DNA from 3 places in the Streptomyces sp. NPDC008137 genome. Region 2 is predicted to be linked to each of the others. Evidence: riboswitches for the same ligand, from Rfam matches in the RefSeq annotation. Region 2 holds a riboswitch; each other region holds the start of a gene.
The links. A riboswitch is a leader RNA that binds a small molecule or an ion and turns the genes downstream of it on or off. The one in region 2 is predicted to bind cobalamin.
Positions count from the first base shown of each region.

Region 1: another riboswitch for cobalamin. It lies ahead of ACFZBT_RS03590 ((2Fe-2S) ferredoxin domain-containing protein); the one in region 2 lies ahead of ACFZBT_RS30885 (ribonucleoside-diphosphate reductase subunit alpha).
Region 3: another riboswitch for cobalamin. It lies ahead of ACFZBT_RS28075 (energy-coupling factor ABC transporter permease); the one in region 2 lies ahead of ACFZBT_RS30885 (ribonucleoside-diphosphate reductase subunit alpha).

Region 1 covers NZ_JBIBHN010000002.1:51,862-58,527, reverse strand. Annotated here, with positions in the region: gene ACFZBT_RS03605 (Fe(3+)-hydroxamate ABC transporter permease FhuB) at 1-741, shown strand, start outside; gene ACFZBT_RS03600 (amino acid permease) at 823-2,322, shown strand; gene ACFZBT_RS03595 (universal stress protein) at 2,325-2,750, shown strand; gene ACFZBT_RS03590 ((2Fe-2S) ferredoxin domain-containing protein) at 2,764-3,135, opposite strand; cobalamin riboswitch at 3,181-3,307, opposite strand; gene ACFZBT_RS03585 (IucA/IucC family protein) at 3,349-4,827, opposite strand; gene ACFZBT_RS03580 (IucA/IucC family protein) at 4,984-6,480, shown strand; gene ACFZBT_RS03575 (VWA domain-containing protein) at 6,525-6,666, shown strand, end outside.
Region 2 covers NZ_JBIBHN010000026.1:39,628-46,293, forward strand. Annotated here, with positions in the region: gene ACFZBT_RS30880 (ATP-binding protein) at 1-3,190, opposite strand, end outside; cobalamin riboswitch at 3,381-3,524, shown strand; gene ACFZBT_RS30885 (ribonucleoside-diphosphate reductase subunit alpha) at 3,648-6,023, shown strand; gene ACFZBT_RS30890 (ribonucleotide-diphosphate reductase subunit beta) at 6,023-6,666, shown strand, end outside.
Region 3 covers NZ_JBIBHN010000021.1:84,817-91,482, reverse strand. Annotated here, with positions in the region: gene ACFZBT_RS28090 (ABC transporter permease subunit) at 1-1,599, shown strand, start outside; gene ACFZBT_RS28085 (MFS transporter) at 1,596-2,894, shown strand; gene ACFZBT_RS28080 (protein kinase) at 3,139-4,551, shown strand; cobalamin riboswitch at 4,608-4,818, shown strand; gene ACFZBT_RS28075 (energy-coupling factor ABC transporter permease) at 4,848-5,549, shown strand; gene ACFZBT_RS28070 (energy-coupling factor ABC transporter substrate-binding protein) at 5,546-5,890, shown strand; gene cbiQ (cobalt ECF transporter T component CbiQ) at 5,896-6,645, shown strand; gene ACFZBT_RS28060 (ATP-binding cassette domain-containing protein) at 6,642-6,666, shown strand, end outside.

The DNA of each region.
Region 1 (6,666 bases), on a different contig from region 2:
CCGCTGGCGGAGCCGGGGGTTCTGGGTGTCTCCGGCGGCGGCGCGCTGGGCGCCGTGCTGCTGGTGACGACCGTGCCCACCGCCGGTTCGTGGGGCCTCGCGGGTGCCGCGTTCGGGGGCGCCGCGCTGTCCTCCGCCATCGTCTTCGGGCTCGCGGCCCGGGGCGGCTACCGGCAGAACCGGCTGGTCCTCGTCGGGATCGGCATGGCCGCCGGCTCCACGGCCCTGATCAGTCTGCTCATCGTGCTCACCGACCCGTTCAACGCCACGAAGGCGCTGACCTGGCTGTCCGGTTCGACGTACGGGCGGACCATGCCGGACGTCGTGCCCGTCGCGCTCGTGCTGGCACTGGGCCTGGCCGTCGCGGTCGCGCGCCGCACCGAGCTGGATCTCGTCTCCCTGGACGAGGACACCCCACGGCTGCTCGGCCTCGGGCTGCCCCGGGCCAGGCTCGGCTTCCTGGTGGTGAGCGTCCTGCTCGCCGCGACGGCCGTCGCCTCGGCCGGGACCATCGGCTTCGTGGGTCTCGTGGCGCCGCACGCGGCGCGTGCCCTCGTGGGTCGGCGGCATGTACGGGTGGTGCCGGTCGCCGTCCTGCTCGGCGCCGCGCTCGTCTGTACGGCGGATCTGCTCGGACGGACCGTCATCGCCCCGGCCCAGCTGGGCGCCGGACTGATGACGGCGGTGATCGGCACTCCGTACTTCCTGCGTCTGCTGGTGCGGAGCCGCAAAGCGACATAAATCTCCTAAAAGGCCGTCAATCGCCAAAATGCCTCGCGCCTGCCTGTTGTATGGATCCACGCACAACGGGAGTGAGGGAGCATGGCCAAGGACATCACGGACGCGGGCCCGCCACCGTCCGCGAGCCTGAAGCCCAATGCGATCGGGTTCCTCGACGCGCTGGTCATCGGGCTCAACGCGACCTCGCCGGCGTACTCGGTGGCGGCGGTCATCGGCCCGATCGTCGCCCTGGTGGGCATCTACGCCCCCGGGGTGATGATCGCCTCGTTCGTGCCGATGCTGCTGATCGCGTCGGCGTTCTACTACCTCAACAAGGTCGACCAGGACTGCGGCACGACCTTCTCCTGGGTCACCCGGGCCATGGGGCCGTGGGCGGGCTGGCTCGGCGGCTGGGCCATCGCGATGACGGGCGTCCTGGTCGTCGGTTCGCTGGCGGATGTCGCCGTGACCTTCTTCCTGCTCGCCGTGGGCCTGGACAGCTGGGCGGACAACGACGTCGTGCGCCAAGTGCTCACCGTGCTGCTCATCGTGGTGATGACGGCCATCTGTGTGATCGGCATCGATGTATCGGCCAAGGTGCAGAACGTCCTCATCCTGGCGCAGGTCGTCTGCCTGCTCGCCTTCGCCGTGGTGGCGCTGTACCGCGTCTACGCCGACACCGGAACCCTCGACGCCATCGATCCGGAGTTCAGCTGGCTCGACCCCTTCGGGGCGGGCGGGGCGTCCCTGACCGGCGCCCTGCTGCTGGGCGTGTTCATCTACTGGGGGTGGGAGTCGGCGGTCAACCTCACCGAGGAGACCGAGGACTCCGCCACCGCCCCCGGCAAGGCGGCCATCTGGTCGACGGTGCTGCTGCTGGTGACCTACCTCGCCGTCGCCTTCGCGGTCGTCGCCTACGCGGGCACGGACTACCTCGCCGAGAACGCCGCCGAGGAGGAGTTCATCTTCGCGCTGCTCGCCGAAGAGGCGATGGGCGGCTGGGACTGGGTCGTGCTGCTGGCGGTGTCGACATCGGCGCTGGCGTCCACGCAGACGACGATCATCCCGGCGTCCCGCACCGGACTGTCCATGGCCCGCCGGTACGCCCTGCCGAAGCATTTCGGGCACATCAGCCCCCGGTTCCGCACCCCGGACGTGAGCACCTGGTGGGTCGCCGGCATCGCCATCGTCTGGTACCTCGTCCTGTATCACGCCAGCGAGAACGCCCTCTTCGACTCCCTGACGGCGCTCTCCCTGCTGATCGCGTTCTACTACGCGCTCACCGGCCTCGCCTGCGCGGTCTACTACCGGCGCGAGCTGACCAGGAGCGTGAGGGACTTCCTCCTGATCGGCCTCGGCCCGCTGATCGGCGCCGGGCTGCTGGCGTGGCTGCTGGTGGAGTCGGTCCAGGACATGGCCGACCCGGCCAACTCCTACACCGGCAGCTCCTGGTTGGGGCTCGGTCCGCCGCTCGTCATCGGCATCGGCGTCGCCCTCGCGGGCGTGATCATCATGGTCGTCTGGCGGCTGACGGCCCCCGCGTTCTGGTCGGAACGCCCGAGCACGGTCGACCCCGATCTCGTCCACGGCAAGGAGTCCTGAAGATGTCGGTGGTCCTCGGCTACGACGAGTCCCCGGGTGCCCTGCGCGCGCTGCGGGTCGCGATCGAGGTGGCGGCGGCGTACGGCGAGCCCCTGGTGATCGTCTACGGCGCCGCGGCCCCCGGCGTCACGGGCGAGGAGTTCGGCGCCCATCAGAAGGCCGTCCGCGAGGCCGGCACCACCGTGCTCGGTCACGCGGTCCGGGTCGCCGACGAGGCCGGTGTGCCCAGCACGGTCGAACTCATCGACGAGCGGCCCGCGCAGGCGCTGATCGACGCCGCGGCACGCCATGACGCCAGGGTGATCGTGGTGGGCACGTGGGGCGAGAGCCCGGTGCGCGGGGCCCTGCTGGGCTCGACGCCCCACAAGCTGCTGCACCTGTCGAACGTCCCGGTCCTGTGCGTGCCGGCCGAGGAACAGGAGTCCTGAGAGCCGGGCCTGGTCAGGAGCTGCCCGCGCGCCGTTTCGCGAGCGGGCTGAAGGCGTACAGGCCGAGGATCTCGGGCAGGGGCGCGACACCGGGGCCGCCCTCGCGGACCCAGGAGACGACGTCCTCGGTCGCGGCCGGGTCGTTGACCAGCCCGAGCCACACCGGCCGGGCCCCGGCGGCCCGGCCCGCGGCGGACGGCTGTACGACGATGACGTTGGCCTGGTCGCAGACGTCGAGGCACTCGGAGACCCGTACGGGCGCCGCCTCGCGCAGCCGCTCGGTCTGTGCCGTGTGATCGACGCCGGTCACCTTGCCGGTGCCGCAGCAGCAGTCCCGGCAGACGACGACGCGGCACGGAACCCCTCCGGCCGGGGTTGCGGACATGCCGCACCTGTCCTCTCTCCGGGGAGATCCGCCCCGGTGGTTCGTGGAGGAGGCGACCGCGTGAGTCTCCTGGCTCCCGGCCGATGCCGGTCACAGTGGCGGGACCGCGCCGGATTCACACCGGCTTCCTCGTTCCGCCGTCGCCATGTCGCCGGCCATCATTCCATGCGGCCGGTGCGGTCACCGCACAGCACGGACGGGCGCTCCCCCAGGTCACGTTCCTTCCCTGAGCGGGTTGGGCAGCGGCAGATAGCGGGCGTCGGCGCCGTCCGCGCCCGTCCAGCGCAGCAGGAGGTTCGTCTTGGCGGGGAGGGTGGGCGAGGTGAGCAGGGCGGGGATCTCGGGCAGGTCGTGGCGGGCGAGTTCGCGGCGGGCGGCGGGCCAGGGGTCGAAGCCGGGGTGGCGTTCGACGAGGGCACCGGCGATCTCGGTGAGGTGGTTGACGACCAGGCAGTACACCAGCCGCTCCCAGCCGGCCTCGCGGGAGACGTCCGGGAGCAGTTTCACGCCCTCGGCGTCCCGGTACAGCGCCTGCACGGGCATGCCGTCGGCGTCCACGGCGATCACGGTGTTCTGCAGATGAGCCTCGATGACGACGCCGTGCCGGGCGAAGGCCTCCAGGGCCGGGGGCACCACCCGCGCCAGATACGCCGTCCACCACGCCCCGGGGTCGGCGGCGCGGTCGAGCGGGCTGCCGTCGAAGCCCTCGACGAGTCCGGCGGCGAGCAGCGGGGTCGCGCCGGGCACCAGGTGGCCGGCGAAGCCGTCGCGGACGAGGACGGCCAAGGCCTCGAAGGCGAAGCCGGCGGTGCGGTAGCCGCGGTCGCCGAGCCAGGCCGGGGGGCCGTCGAGCGTGCCGGAGTCGTCGAAGGCGGCGCACACGGCCGCGTCGGTGCGGCGCAGGGCGAGCAGGTCGTGGCGCCACAGCCGGCGGATGTCGTTGGTGATGCGCACGTCCAGGCTGAACTTCAGGAAGAGGTCCCGCTCGGGTGCGTAGAGCGTGCGGATCGCGGCCGTCGGCCAGGTGTCGAAGGCGGTCGTGCCCAGCCGGACCAGCCTCCCGTCTGCGAAGGCGGCGGCGAGCTCCGCGCTCGCCAGGTCGAGCTGCCAGGGGTGGGCCGGGAGCAGCCGGTAGCCGGGCGGGGCGGTGCCGAGGGCGTCGAGGGCCGAGGTGTCGCCCTCCTCGACGACGCAGTCCTCGCGCAGCCCGAGCAGAACCAGCGGGAAACGGGCGTACGCCTCGGGCGCGTACGGCAGCCAGCCCGCGGCCGGGCCGCCGCCGCGCGCCTTGGGGGCCGGGTGGTGGGTGTGGCCGGTGAGGAGGCACTGCTCGGAGCGCAGGTAGGGGTCGTCGGGCGGGGTCGCGCGGTCGCGGGCCTCCAGCAGGGCGGCCACGGCCTCCCTGCTGTCGATCATCTCGGCGGGCAGTTCGTGGTTGGACAGGCCGGTGTGCCGGCGCAGTTCCTCGGCGACGAGCTTGACCAGCTCGGTGTGGCCGACACGCTGCCAGCCGTCCGGCCCCTCGACCTCGGGTTCGGCGGGCCGGCGCGTCCCGCGCACCCGCAGCAGACGGTCCCCGCCGGGCAGGCGGTAGACCCGGTGCTCGCCCTCCCGCCGCTGAGGCCGGGCCACCTCCCGCAGCAGGCAGTTCAGCAGCGGCACGGCGGCGTACGCGTCGGCGGACGGGGGCATGAGGTCCACGCGATCCACTCGTTTCTCTGCGTTCCCTGTGTTCTGTACGTTCCCCACAGCCCATCCGGGACTTCCGGACTTCCTGGCGGAGATGATCATTATGTCGGTCGTCGTCATCGCGCCGTGACGCCCTATTCGTACCCGAGGAGCCCGCCCGTGCACCGTTCCCCCACCGCCGAGGCCGAGGTCGCCGACGAACTGGCCGCCGCACGGCCCGGCCTGCTGCCACGGTACGAGGCAGAGCTGCCCGGCGCCCGGGCTGCCGTGCTGTCCCGTCTGTGGCGCGGTCTGGCCCATGATCCGCTGCCCTGGGCGGCCCGCAGGGAGCAGGGCCGGGACGGGCTGACGCTGTCCCTGTCCGACGGCCGCCGGCTGCACGGCCCGCTGCCGGATCCGTACGCGACCGGCGGCTATGTCACCGTCGTGGGGCTGGACGGGGCCGAGTACGACGATCCGGCGCGGCTGGTGACGGACCTCGCCGTCCCGCACTCCGCCTCCTTCGCCGCCGAACTCGGGCACAGCGTCGCCTCGTTGGCGCTGTCGCGAGCGGGGCAGGAGGGGCAGGCGACGGACGAGTGGCCGGAGAACGACTGGGAGTGGGAGCAGCGGATCGTCGACGGGCATCCCTTCCACCCCACCTGCCGGTCCCGGCCGGGTTTCTCGGTGGCCGAGCAGCTCGCCTACGGGCCCGAGCACCGGCCGGTCGTGGAGCTGGGTCTGGTGCCGGTGCGGGCGGAGGAGTGCCTGGTGACGGGCACCTGGCCGGGCGATCTGCGGGACGGGCCGCGGGTGGTGCTGCCGGTGCACCCCTGGCAGGCGGCGCATGTGCTGAAGCGGACGTGCGAGGAGCTGCGCGCCGGGCACCCGCTGATGTCCCTGCGGACGCTCGCCCTGCCCGGCGGGCCGCACGTCAAGACCTCGCTCAGCGCCCGGCTGACCTCGTCGGTGCGGGACATCTCACTGCCCTCGGTGGCCGCGTCCGCGCTGCTGTCGGACTTCGCCGAGATCCCGGCGGCGCGCACCGACGGCCTGCTGCACGTCACCCGCACCCTGGGCGCGGCGGCGGCCGGTTCCCCCGACTTCGCGGCCGTGCTGCGGGAGTCGCCGCAGACCTACGCCGGGAGCGGTGAACGGGTCCTGCCGGTGGCGGCGCTCGCGACCAGCGCGCTCCCCCGCTCCCCCGGCTGGCTGGCCGGCTTCGCGCGCCTCGCCCTCACCGTCGGGCTGCGGCTGCTGGAACTGGGCGTGGCCCTGGAGGCACACGGCCAGAACCTCCTCGTGGTGCTCTCGCCGGAGGGCGACCCGCTGCGGCTCGTCTACCGCGACCTGGCCGACATCCGCGTCAGCCCGGCACGTCTGGCCCGGCACGGCATCGCGGTGCCCGACCTGCCCGCCCGGATGGTCACGGACGACGAACGCACGCTCCGCCGCAAGCTGTTCGGCTCGCTGGTGGCGGGCGCGCTGGCCGGGACGGCGGGGTCGGGCCCCGCGCTCGCGGCGGCGCTGGAGACGGCCGTACGGGAGCTGCCGCCCACCCCGGACCTCACCGCACTGCGTACGGATCCCCTGCCCACCAAGGCGCTGACGCTGATGCGGCTGTCGCCGCAGACGCCCGGGGACCATTGGGCGGAACTGCCCAATCCTCTTATCTGAAACTCGTTTTGGAGCACGGCCCGGCGGCTCCATAAGATCCGCCGATGATCACAAGTAAACGACTGGCGGCGGGCGTCTGTGCCCTGCTCGCCGCGCTGACGGCCGGGACAGCCTTCCCGGCCGGAGCGGCCGCCGGTGAACCCACGGGCCAGGCCGCCCCCAAAGTCGACCTCGTCCTCGATGTGA
Region 2 (6,666 bases):
CGTCGGCGACGAGACGTTGGGCCCTCCCGTCGAGGGTGCTCCAGCCGACCGAGGGCGGGATCCACAGGTTGTGCTTGCGGTAGGCGCCGGAGTGGTCCGTACGGGAACCGATGTTGTCGGCGACGCCCTTCTCGTCGATCCAGAGGAAGCGTTCGGGCTGGCCGGTCTCCAGGGCGAGGGCCACCAGATCGCCCGCCTCGGCGACGAACGGGTGCAGCAGCCGCCGCGGCGAGTCGCCGTTCGCACCGGGCGGGCCGGGCGGTGCGTTCACCGTGCCGGCCATCGCCAGCCAGCGCCGCACGGTCTGCACGGCGGTGGAACCACCGATCGCCAGGAGCGGCTCGCGCGACCCGTGGTGATCGTCGCTCGGCCCTGCCGTGGTGTCGCCGTTCCGGTCATGGTGGCCGAGCCGGTCGGGAAGTTCCCACAGGCACAGCGCTTGGAGCAGGCTGAGCTGCGAGTACCAGCACCGGGTCTGCTGCAGTACGGTCTCCGCCTGCCGGATCAGGTCGACGCTTCTGCCGGGGTCCGTGTTCGGATGGCGTTGGCGCCGGTTGGCCGCGTACTTGAAGCCCTGGGCCAGCGCCGCCTCCAGGGCGAGCGGCATATCGGGGGCGCCGTCCGTATGGGCCGGGTCGAGGTGGAGGAGCCATTTGGTGAGGCGCTCCCGGGCCTCGCCGCGGTGGGAGTCGTCGACCGACCCCAGCAGCATGGGCAGCATCCAGGCCCGCATCACGAACTCACGCAGCAGTTCGACCCGTTGGTTCTCGTACCGCTGGTTGAGTTCCTCGCGCTCGATCTGCAGCCGGTCGATGGCCTCGACGGACGCGGCAGGCGAGGACGCACGGGCGGATCTGGCCTGCCCCATTCTCGAGGTCCACGCTTCGAATTCCCTCGTGTTCTCGGCTTTCATTTCGAGGATCTTGGCGTTGTACTCCCCTATGGGGTCACTGTTGAGACCGACCCGCTCACGGATCACGGCGAACGCCTCGTTGCCGCCGCTGCCGAACTCCTGGGCGACGGCCAGGCGGATGGAGTACGAGGGCTCGGCGATGCCCAGCTCGAAGATCTTCTCGTACATCGCCGTGGTGTCGATCTTCTTGGAGGCCTGCCGCGACGCCGCGCCCAGCTGCTTGAGCAGCCGCAGTTTCGCGTCCTCGAGAGTGCGCTGATCGCCCTGGATGCCCGACCAGTCGGCCGCCACCCTCTCGACGATGTCGCCCAGTCGTCCCGGGTCGGCTTCCACACTCTCGACTTCGAGGGCGGCCGCGTAGAGGTCGAGGGTCTTGGGGTCGTCCGGCCGATGCTGCGCGGCCGCGCAGAGCCGCTCGGACAGGGCGCGCCCACGCACGGGGCTGCTCCGCGACGGCTCGTTCTTCCCCTCCTGGAACCCGGCCCCGACGCCGCCGGCTCGGGGAGGACGTCTCCCCACCCGCCCGCGGGACATGAACACGACCGCGACCAGCAGCTCACGTCCGGGGCCGGGCGGTCGCAGCGCCTGCTCGATCAGCTCGCCGGCGTCGGCCTCCTCCAGGTGGCTCAGCAGACGGAAACCGAAGTAGGCCTGCAGGATGCTGTGCGGGAAGCGCGCCTTCGTCTCGGAGCTCTCCAACAGCCCGAGCTTGTCCGCGTTGCCCACCAGACGGGCGAGCACGGCGTGGCACTGCGCCATGTTCCCCATCTGCAGCCGCCTCGCCTCCTCGTCGCCGAGCCTGGCGCGGAGCGCTGCCCAGATCCGTTCCCGGTGCCACTCGGAGAAGGCCTCCCCGTTGTCGCCGTACCGGTCGGTGCCAGGCACCCTGACCCACAGAGGCCCACCGGGCTGGACGTCCGGGCCGAGCAACTCCGCGAAGTCCACTTCCAGCTTGTCTTGAAGCAGTCCCACGCAGGCCAGAGCGGAGACCACCGCAAGGGTGTCCCGGCGCTCCTGCGGGGTCAGCGCGACGTCCTCACGCAGCCGGCCCTCGTGCAAGGCACGGCCCCAGGTGTCCAACAGCCACAACCGAAGCGTGCTCCGGTCCCGGCTGCGTGTGTTCAGACGCTTCGGGTCGTCGGTCGGACGGTCCCGTTCCAGGGCGCCGTGCCGGTGCAGTTCACGGGCGATCTGCAGATAGACGGGCGATTCGGTCACCTCGGCCGTCTCCACGATCCAGTCCACGCGGCGCTCGTCCGTCTCCGGTACGGAGTCTTTGACGAATTGCAGCGCCTCCTCCTCGCTCAGCGGTTCCAGCTCCACGATCGCCGCGGGCGTGGTGTCCAGAGGACTGTGCGGCCGGGAGGCGATGACCACCGGCAGCCGCTCCTCATAGGCGCGTTCGATGGCACAGCGGATGATGTTGTCCCGGTTCTGCTGAACACCGCCGTCGAGAAGAGCCTCTTCGAGTCCGTCGGCGATGACGACCAGCTTGTCGTCGGCAAGCAGTTGCTGCCAGACCCGATCGGTCTTGGTGCGGGCCAGAATGCCCTGCGGCGCCACCTCGGCGAAACGCTGCTTGGCCATGCGCTCGAAGTTCAGATCGGTCCCGCCGTCGGCGTCCCGCAGCCGGATCGGCACGGGCACGGCACGCTCCTGGGCCAGTAGTTCGGTGAGCCGCACAAGGACGGCGGTCTTCCCCGTGCCGACACCGCCCACGAGCAGATAGGGCCGACGAGTGCCGCGCTCCCTCAGCCGTTGGGCGATGACCTGCGCGAGCTCCTCGCGACCCACGATCTCGGTGGAGTCCTGCCCGGCCGTGAGCACGAGCTTGTGCGGGTCCCTGCGCGCCTTCACGAGGTATCGCCGTTTGTTCCAGCTGTACCACCAGAACATGAAGAGCGCGGCGGCGACCGAAGCGGTGAGGACCGGACCGATGAAACGGAGCAGGGCGTCGAGCCCCGGCTCCTTCTGCCATCTCTCGACCGTGGTCTGCTGGTCGGTGACCAGCATGTGTACGCCGGCCCCGATCCAGCCGAAGACCACGAGGGCGCCGACCGCCCAGACCATCCGGAGCACGTTGGTGTAGGAGAACCACCTGCGCCACTTCCTGGGCCGGGTGGTGCCGCGGCGGGCCTCGAGACGGATGGTCAGGCTGTGCCAGTGGCCGACGACGACGCGACTGGTCCGTCTCGCCGCCCGTCGCAGATCCAGCGTGGCCATCGGCGCGTTGCGCGGCCGCTCCTTGCCCGGTGTGCGACGGACGACCCTCGTCATGTGAGTACTCCCTCCGAGGGCGATCTGCTTCCCAGTACGGAGGACCCGCGGACGTCGGCACCTACTTCCATGGAAGCACTCCCCGCACGCCGCGCAACCCGATGGGGAAACGCCGACAGGGCATCACTCTTCTCACCTGTCAGCTGACGCTCCGACACCAGCGCGACACAACATCTGGGGGTGCCACCCGTACCCGGCACAAGATGTATGCTCGTGCTCGCTGTCGTCGCAGGGGAATCCGGTGCGAATCCGGAACTGTCCCGCAACGGTGTACTTGTGCATGTTTCATGCACAAGCGTCAGTCCGAGGACCTGCCGACAGCGCACCCGGCCGTCCGGCCGGGGTGCCCTGACGTCCGGGCCTCGTGGAATGGGCCGGTGGACGCGACGCCGTGTGCGCTCGTGTGCTGCCCCCCCGCCCTGCGCGAGGCCCCTTGCCGAGCGAGGGAGAGCCCCACGTGACCATCGCGCCAGCCGAACCGGTCTCAGCTTCCGAAGAAGAGCACGACGGCCCCGGTGCCGCGCTGCTGCGGACCCTGACCGAGCTGACCGCCGATCTCCCCGACGCCGACCCCGGCCGGGTCGCCGCCGCCGCGCTGCGCGGCCGGTCCGCGCGGGCGGACGAGACGGAATTGCGCGAGCTCGCGACGGAGTCGGCCGCCGGCCTCATCTCCGAGGACCCCGCCTACTCCCGGCTGGCCGCACGGCTGCTGACGATCGGCATCCGTGAAGAGGCCGCCTCGCAGGGTGTCACGTCCTTCACCGAGTCCGTCGCGGTCGGCCACCGGGAGGGCCTGATCGCCGACCGGACCGCCGAGTTCGTGCGCCTGCACGCCGCCCGGCTGGACGCGCTGATCGACCGGGCCGCCGACGACCGCTTCGGCTACTTCGGCCTGCGGACCCTGCACAGCCGCTACCTGCTCCGCCACCCGATCACCCGCAAGGTCGTCGAGACGCCCCAGCACTTCATGCTGCGCGTCGCCGCCGGTCTCGCCGAAAACGACACGGCGCAGTCCGTCGACGAGGTCGCCGCGCTCTACGGGCTCATGAGCCGCCTCGACTACCTCCCCTCCTCCCCCACCCTCTTCAACTCCGGCACCCGGCACCCCCAGATGTCGTCCTGCTACCTCCTGGACTCCCCCCAGGACGAGCTGGACTCGATCTACGACCGGTACCACCAGGTGGCGCGGCTGTCGAAGCACGCGGGCGGCATCGGTCTCTCGTACTCCCGTATCCGTTCCCGCGGTTCGCTGATCCGGGGCACCAACGGCCACTCCAACGGCATCGTCCCGTTCCTGAAGACCCTCGACGCCTCGGTCGCCGCCGTGAACCAGGGCGGCCGCCGCAAGGGCGCGGCCGCGGTCTACCTGGAGACCTGGCACTCCGACATCGAGGAGTTCCTGGAGCTGCGCGACAACACCGGCGAGGACGCCCGCCGTACGCACAACCTGAACCTCGCGCACTGGGTGCCGGACGAGTTCATGCGGCGGGTCAACGCCGACGGGCAGTGGTCGCTGTTCTCCCCCTCGGACGTGCCCGAGCTGGTCGACCTGTTCGGCGAGGAGTTCGACGCCGCGTACCGGGCGGCCGAGGCGAAGGGCCTGGCGAAGAAGACCCTGCCGGCCCGTGAGCTGTACGGCCGCATGATGCGCGCCCTCGCGCAGACCGGCAACGGCTGGATGACGTTCAAGGACGCCGCCAACCGCACCGCCAACCAGACGGCCGAGCCGGGCCACGTCGTCCACTCCTCCAACCTCTGCACGGAGATCCTGGAGGTCACCAGCGACGGGGAGACGGCGGTCTGCAACCTGGGCTCGGTCAACCTCGGCGCCTTCGTCGACCAGACCCGCGGGGACATCGACTGGGAGCGGCTGGACGAGACCGTCCGCACCGCCGTGACCTTCCTCGACCGGGTCGTGGACATCAACTTCTACCCGACCGAGCAGGCGGGCCGCTCCAACGCCCGCTGGCGTCCGGTCGGCCTGGGGGCCATGGGTCTGCAGGACGTCTTCTTCAAGCTGCGCCTGCCCTTCGACTCGCCCGAGGCCAAGGCGCTCTCGACCCGTATCGCCGAGCGGATCATGCTCGCCGCGTACGAGGCCTCCGCCGGCCTGGCCGAGCGCAACGGCCCGCTGCCGGCCTGGGAGAAGACCCGTACGGCCAGGGGCGTGCTGCACCCCGACCACTACGACGTGGAGCTGACCTGGCCCGAGCGCTGGGCGGCCCTGCGCGAGCGCGTCGCCGCGACCGGCATGCGCAACTCCCTGCTCCTCGCCATCGCGCCCACGGCCACGATCGCCTCCATCGCGGGCGTGTACGAGTGCATCGAGCCGCAGGTGTCCAACCTGTTCAAGCGCGAGACGCTGTCGGGCGAGTTCCTCCAGGTCAACTCCTACCTGGTGGACGAGCTGAAGCGGCTCGGCGTGTGGGACGCCCGCAGCCGGGAGGCGCTGCGCGAGGCGAACGGCTCGGTGCAGGACTTCGCCTGGATCCCCGCGGACGTACGGGCGCTCTACCGCACGGCGTGGGAGGTCCCGCAGCGCGGCCTGATCGACATGGCGGCGGCCAGGACGCCGTTCCTGGACCAGTCCCAGTCCCTGAACCTCTTCATGGAGACGCCGACCATCGGCAAGCTCTCCTCGATGTACGCCTACGCCTGGAAGGCCGGGCTGAAGACGACGTACTACCTGCGCTCGCGCCCGGCGACCCGCATCGCCCGCGCCGCACAGGCCCAGGCGCAGCCCGAGAAGACCATCCCCGTCCAGCAGACCGCCGACCCCGACGCGGTCGCCTGCTCCCTGGAAAACCCCGAGTCCTGCGAGGCCTGCCAGTAATGACCACCCGTAACGCCAATCTCCTCGACCCGGGCTTCGAGCTGACCCTGCGCCCCATGCGCTACCCGGACTTCTACGAGCGCTACCGGGACGCCATCAAGAACACCTGGACCGTGGAGGAGGTCGACCTCCACTCGGACGTCGCCGACCTCGCGAAGCTGTCCGAGGGCGAGCAGCACATGATCGGCCGGCTGGTCGCGTTCTTCGCGACGGGCGACTCGATCGTCGCGAACAACCTGGTGCTGACGCTGTACAAGCACATCAACTCCCCGGAGGCGCGCCTGTACCTGTCGCGCCAGCTCTTCGAGGAGGCCGTGCACGTCCAGTTCTATCTGACGCTGCTCGACACCTACCTTCCCGACCCGGAGGACCGGGCGGCGGCCTTCGACGCGGTCGAGAACATCCCGTCCATCCGTGAGAAGGCCGAGTTCTGCTTCAAGTGGATCAACGAGGTCGAGAAGCTGGAGAGCCTGCAGACCCAGGCCGACCGGCGTCGCTTCCTGCTGAACCTGATCTGCTTCGCCGCGTGCATCGAGGGCCTGTTCTTCTACGGTGCCTTCGCCTACGTCTACTGGTTCCGCAGCCGCGGTCTGCTGCACGGCCTGGCCACCGGCACCAACTGGGTGTTCCGGGACGAGACGAT
Region 3 (6,666 bases), on a different contig from region 2:
TGGGTGTCCGGCGGCCAGGTGCTGCCGGGCGTCCTGCAGTCGCTCGGCGCCTCGCTGCTGCTGGTGTCCGGGGCCCTCGTGGTCGCGGCGGGCACCGTCGCCGCGGTGTGCGCCCGCACACTCCGGCTCGGTTCGCGGGGACGGCTCGCGGCACACGGCACCGGCGGCACGGCGTCGGCCGTGCCGGCCGCGCTGCCCGAGTTCCTCGTCGCCTCGGTGCTGGCCTCGGTGATCGGCGTCCAGCTGGGCTGGCTGCCCGCTCTCGGCTGGTACGGGCCGCGGTGGATGGTGCTGCCGTCACTGGCCCTCGGCCTGCCCGCCGGGGCGATCCTCGGACGGATGCTGGACGACCTGCTGCCCGGCGCCTTCGCCGAGCCGTGGGCACTGGCCGCCGCGGCACGCGGTGTCCCGCCGAAGTCCGTGGCGCTGCAGGCGGTGCGCCGCTGCGTGCCCGGACTGCTGCCCAACCTGAGCCTGTTCGTGGTCGGCCTGACCGGCGGCTCGGTCGCCGTCGAGCAGATCTTCGACATCCCGGGGCTGGGCCGGCTCACCCTGCACGCCGCGCTCGCCCAGGACCTGCCCGTCCTGCAGACCGGCACCCTCGCCCTCGTCCTGGTCGCGGCCGTCGCCGGGGCCCTCGCCCGAGTGGCGGCCCGGCTGCTCATCGGGCCCGCGCTGCGCGACGGCGCCCTGCACTCCCTGCACGCCACCGGCCCGTCCGGGCGCCGCGCCCTGCCCCTGCTGTACGCGGCGCTGCTCGCCGGCGTCATCGGCTTCGGCCTGCCCCGTGACGCGCTCGCCCTGGACACCCTGGCCCGGCTGCGGCCCCCCTCCCCGGCGCATCCGTTCGGGACGGACGCGCTCGGCCGGGACGTCCTCGCCCGGGTCTCCCACGGCGCGCTGACCACCCTCGGCATCGCCCTCGCGGTGAGCGCCGCCGCGCTCCTCGTGGGGCTGCTGCTGGGGCTGCTGCCGAGGCTGTCCGGGCCCCTGGTCGACACCGTCAGCGCCGTGCCGCCCGTCCTGGCCGGACTCCTCGTCGCCGGCGTCGCGGGCAGCGGGCCCTGGACACCGGCGTTCGCCGTGGGTGTCGTGGCCTGGTCCCCGCTGGCCGCCCACACGTCCGCCCTGCTGCGGCAGGAACGCGCGACCACGCATCTGGCCGCGACCCGGGCACTGGGCGCCGGCCGCTGGTATCTGCTCTGGCACGAACTGCTGCCCGCCGTGCTGTCGCCCGTGACACGGCACGCCCTGCTCCGGCTGCCCGGTATCGCGCTGAGCCTCGCCGCCCTCGGTTTCCTCGGCCTGGGCGCCCAGCCGCCGTCCCCCGAGTGGGGCCTGCTGCTCGCCGAGAACCAGCCGTACGCCGAACGCGCCCCGTGGGCCGTCCTCTTCCCCGCCGCCGTACTCGCCCTGCTGGGGGCGCTCGCGGTGACGGCCGCGGGCGGCGTACGGCTGCCCCGCCGGCGCCGGCGGCCCGAGGGCCCGGCTGGGCCGCCCGGGGAGGGGGTCGTGCCTCAGCGGCGGCGGAACAGCCCCGACGCCCTCCTGGCCCCCGTGTCCACCTCTGTGTCCACCTCACCGGTAGAAGAACGATGACCGACCCCGTATCCCGCGTGCCCGCCCGCCGGTCCGCCCGTGCGCCCAAGACTCCCCGCGAGAGCACCTGGCGGCTCTGGAAGGAGCTGTCGCCGCTGCTGCGGCTGCTGATCCTGACCCAGCTCGCCTTCAACGTCGGTTTCTACGCCGTCCTGCCGTTCCTCGCCGAGCACCTCGGCACCGCGATCGGCATGGCGGGCTGGCTGGTCGGGTTCGTGCTCGGGCTGCGCACCTTCAGCCAGCAGGGGCTGTTCGTGGTCGGCGGCTCGCTCGTCGACCGGTTCGGGGTGCGGCCCGTCGTGCTGGCCGGCTGTGTGCTGCGGATCGCCGGGTTCGCGTGGCTCGGGTACGCGGAGGCGAGCTGGGCCGTGATCGGCGCCGTGCTGGTGATCGGCTTCGCCGCCGCGCTGTTCTCTCCGGCCGTGGAGTCCGAGGTGGCCCGCCAGGCGGTGGTCTGGGAGGAGGAGGGACACGGCTCGCGCACGCGCCTCCTGGCCCTGTTCAGCGTCGCGGGCCAGGCCGGGGCCTTCGTCGGACCGCTGCTCGGCGCGTTGCTGCTCGCCGTCGACTTCCGCACCGCGTGCCTCGCCGGTGCGGCGGTCTTCGTGCTGGTCCTGGCCGGGCATCTGTGGCTGATGCCGCAGCACATCCCGGGCCGGGTCCGCACCCGGGAGCGGGGCGGGGCGCGCCTTCTGCTGCGCAACCGCCGGTTCCTGGCCCTGTGCGGCGCGTACGGCTCGTACCTGCTCGCCTACAACCAGCTGTACCTGGCCCTGCCGGACGAGGTGCAGCGCGCGGCGGGCTCCCAGGCGCCGCTTTCCTGGCTGTTCGCGCTGTCCTCGGTGCTGGTGGTGTTCGCCCAGCTGCCGGTGACCCGCTGGGCGGGCGACCGGCTGGACCTGCGCCGCTCCATGACGGCGGGGCTGCTGCTGATCGCGGCCGGTTTCGCGGTGGTGGCCGCGGCGCGCCCCGCCGGCTGGACGGGTGTCGCCGGGCTGCTGCCCGCCGCGGGCTTCGTCGTACTGCTCACCGTGGGCCAGATGCTGGTCGTCCCCGCCGCCCGCGCCTGGGTGCCCGACCTGGCGGAGGAGGGCCGGATCGGCCTCTACACGGGCGCGCTGTCCTCCGTCTCCGGCCTGATCGTCCTGGCCGGCAGCGCGGCCACCGGTTCCCTCCTCGACCTCGGCCTCCCGCCCGCCGTGCCCTGGCTGGCCCTCGCTGCCGTACCGGCCCTGACGGTGGCTCTGCTGCCGCGCCGGGAGGACCGGGCAGAGGCGGCGGACAAGGCGGCCTGATCAGGCCGGCCGCAACCGGCCGCGGCCCAGGGGCAACCGCGCGCATCGCGCATCACCCCGCCGGGCGACGTCTCCGCTCCCGGATTTCCGGGACCGTACCGGCCCTCGACACCGCCGCGGAGATCAGTGGTCACGCGGCGCCAGTATCCTGGGTCGGCTGCGCGTCACCCCGCCAACCCCCGCCTCAAAACGGGGAGTTCGGCCTGCGGCGACGTACCTTCCCATACGCATGAGACGAGGACGAGTGCTGCTAGCGGGCCGCTACCGGCTGGATGTTGAGATCGGGCGCGGTGGAATGGGAGAGGTCTGGCGCGCGTACGACGAGACGCTCGCCCGAGCCGTGGCGGTCAAGCTGCTGCTGCCCCAGGACACCGATGTCACGGCGGCCTCCCGGTTCCGTCTGGAGGCCCAGACCGCCGGGCGTCTCAACCACCCCCATCTGGTCGGTGTCCTGGACTTCGGCGAGTACGACAACCGGCTGTACCTCGTGATGGAGCTGGTCGAGGGCGACAGCCTCGCCGGGGTGCTGGCCGCGTCCGGCGCGCTGCCCGCCCAGCGGGTAGCCGAACTCGCCGCGCAGGCCGCCGCAGGGCTCGCCGCCGCGCACGCGCAGGGCATCGTCCACCGTGACATCAAGCCCGCCAACCTCCTGCTGGACGCCCACGGCACCCTGAAGATCGGCGACTTCGGCATCGCCCGCTTCCTCGACGACCCGGGGGCCGCGCTCACCGCCACCGGCCAGATCGTCGGCACCGGCCTCTACCTGGCGCCCGAACGCGCCCTGGGCCAGCCCGCCGGTCCGGCCTCCGACATGTACTCCCTGGGGTGTCTGCTCTACCAACTCCTCAGCGGTCGGCCGCCGTTCCAGGCCGACACCGCCGTCGCGCTCCTCCACCAGCACCTCGACTCCGTGCCCGTACCGCCCCGCGAGCTCGGTGTCGCCGGACTCCCGCCGGCGTTCGAGAACTACCTGCTCGGCCTGCTCGCCAAGCAGCCCGAGGACCGGCCCACCGCCCAGCGGACCGCCGAATGGTTCGCCGCCGGTGCCTGGCGGGGGCTGCCCGAGCCGCTGCCGGAGGCAGCGCCCCCGGTGACGTCCGCCGCACCGAGCCCGTATCCGGCCACCGAGACCCGCGACCCGGCCACGTACGCGCTGCCCGGCGCCCCCGGCCTGCGCACCAGCCGGACGCCCCAGGCCGGGCGGGCGCGCCGCGCCGCGCCCCGGGCCGCCCCCGACAACCGGCGCAGAGCGGCCGCGACGGTCGCCGCCGCGGCACTCTTCGCGGCCGCGATGCTCGCCGGCATGCTGTGGTTCTCCCCTGACAACACCGCGACGGAGGGCACGGAGCCCGACGCGTCGCCCTCCACGAGCAGCCCCGCCGCCGCACCGTCCGAGGGCTCCGCCTCGCCCCTCTCCTCCGCTCCGGCGGCGGACACGGACCCGGCGGCCACCGTTCCGGCCGCCGGCACAGTGGCCGATATCACCCCGTCCAGCACCACACCCCCTCCCCCGGCCCCCGCCGAAGCGACGCCCAGTCCCACGACTCCGGCGCGGGAGACGGCCGAGCCACCGCGAAAGGCGGACAAACCCCAGCAGGAGAAGCCCGGTCGGACCTGGGAAGACGGGGACGACGATGACGACGGGGGCGACGACTGAGCTGCCCTGCGCCGGTGTGCGAGCGGACGCCCCCTCGCGCGCCCCCTCGGGTGGCTTGTCATCGTCCTTATCTCGGCATTACTGTCACCACGCCTTGGTGAACGGGAAATCCGGTGTGATGCCGGTGCGGCCCTCGCCACTGTGAATCGGGAAGTCCGGCTCCGGCCCCTGGCAGGGGCAGCCACTGGGTCCTTGTGACCCGGGAAGGCGGAGTGCGGGCGGTGGTACCCGTAAGCCAGGAGACCGGCCAGGGCGCGTCAACCATCCACGAGGTGCTGGAGAGGGTCTGCTGAACCATGCACATAGCCGAGGGTTTTCTGCCACCCGCACACGCGGTCGCCTGGGGCGTCGCGTCGGCACCCTTCGTCGTCCACGGGGTCCGGTCGCTCACCCGTGAAGTGCGCGAGCACCCCGAGAGCACTCTGCTCCTCGGTGCCTCCGGTGCCTTCACGTTCGTCCTGTCCGCCCTGAAACTGCCGTCGGTCACCGGCAGTTGCTCCCACCCCACCGGCACGGGCCTGGGAGCCATCCTTTTCCGGCCACCCATCATGGCGGTGCTGGGCACCATCACCCTGCTGTTCCAGGCGCTGCTGCTCGCCCACGGCGGTCTGACCACGCTCGGCGCCAACGTCTTCTCCATGGCGATCGTGGGGCCCTGGGCCGGATACGCCGTGTACAAACTGCTGCGGCGCTTCGACGTGCCTTTGATGGTCGCGGTCTTCTTCGGGGCGTTCTTCGCCGACCTGTCCACGTACTGCGTCACCAGCGTGCAGCTGGCGCTCGCCTTCCCCGACCCGGGCAGCGGGTTCGTGGGCGCGCTCGGCAAGTTCGGCACCATCTTCGCCGTCACACAGATCCCGCTCGCGGTGAGCGAGGGCCTGCTGACGGTGCTCGTGATGCGGCTGCTGGTGCAGTCCAGCAAGGGCGAACTGACCCGGCTGGGTGTGCTCCTCACCAAGAAGCGGTCCGTGACCGAGACCGAGGCGGTGGCCCGATGAAGAAGAACACGAGGATCAACCTCCTGCTGCTGCTCGCCGTGGCGCTCCTCGCGGTGCTGCCGCTCGCCCTCGGCCTGGGCGACGACAAGGAGGAGCCGTTCGCGGGCGCCGACGCCCAGGCGGAGACGGCGATCACCGAGATCGACCCGGACTACAAGCCCTGGTTCTCGCCGCTGTACGAGCCGCCGTCGGGTGAGATCGAGTCGGCGCTTTTCGCCCTCCAGGCAGCGATCGGCGCCGGTGTCCTCGCCTACTACTTCGGCCTGCGCCGAGGCCGGCGGCAGGGTGAGCAGCAGGCCCTGGAGCGGGCCGCCGAGGAGTCCACGGCCGAAAGAGCCTGAGCCGCGTGCTGCCGATCGACGCGGCGGCGCACAGCAGTCGCTGGCGCCGCCGCCATCCCGTGGACAAGGCCGTGCTCGGTCTGGGACTCACCGTGCTGGCCATCTCGCTGCCGCCCTGGCCGGGCGCGGCCCTGGTGCTGGTGACGGCCGTGTCCCTGCTGCTGGGACCGGCCGGTGTGCCCGGCCGGAAGCTGTGGCGGGCCTACCGCGTGCCGCTGGGCTTCTGCGTGACCGGAGCGGTCACGCTGCTGGTCCAGGTCGGCGGGCCGGGAGGGTTCGTCTCCTTCGCGGACGACGGACCTCTGCGGGCCGGGGAGCTGCTGCTGCGCACCTCGGCGGCCTCCCTGGGAGTGCTGCTGTTCGCCTTCACCACGCCCATGTCCGACCTGCTGCCCCGCCTGGTCCGGGCCGGTGTCCCGGCGCCGGTCGTCGATGTCGCGCTCGTGACGTACCGGATGAGCTTCCTGCTGCTGGACTCCGTGCGCCGGATCCGCGACGCGCAGGCCGCCCGGCTCGGGCACACCACGCGGGCCGCCGCCTGGCGTTCGCTGGGCGGGCTCGGCGCCACCGCTTTCGTACGGGCCTTCGACCGGGCTGCCCGCCTCCAAGCCGGTCTCGCCGGGCGCGGCTACGACGGGACCCTGCGGGTCCTGGTGCCCGAGGCCCGTGTCTCCGTCCGCTTCACGGCCGCCAGTTGCGCGCTCCTCGCGGCGCTGGCCGCCCTCACCTTCGTACTGGAAAGGCCGCCGGCATGAGCGAGCCCGCCCTCGTCGCCC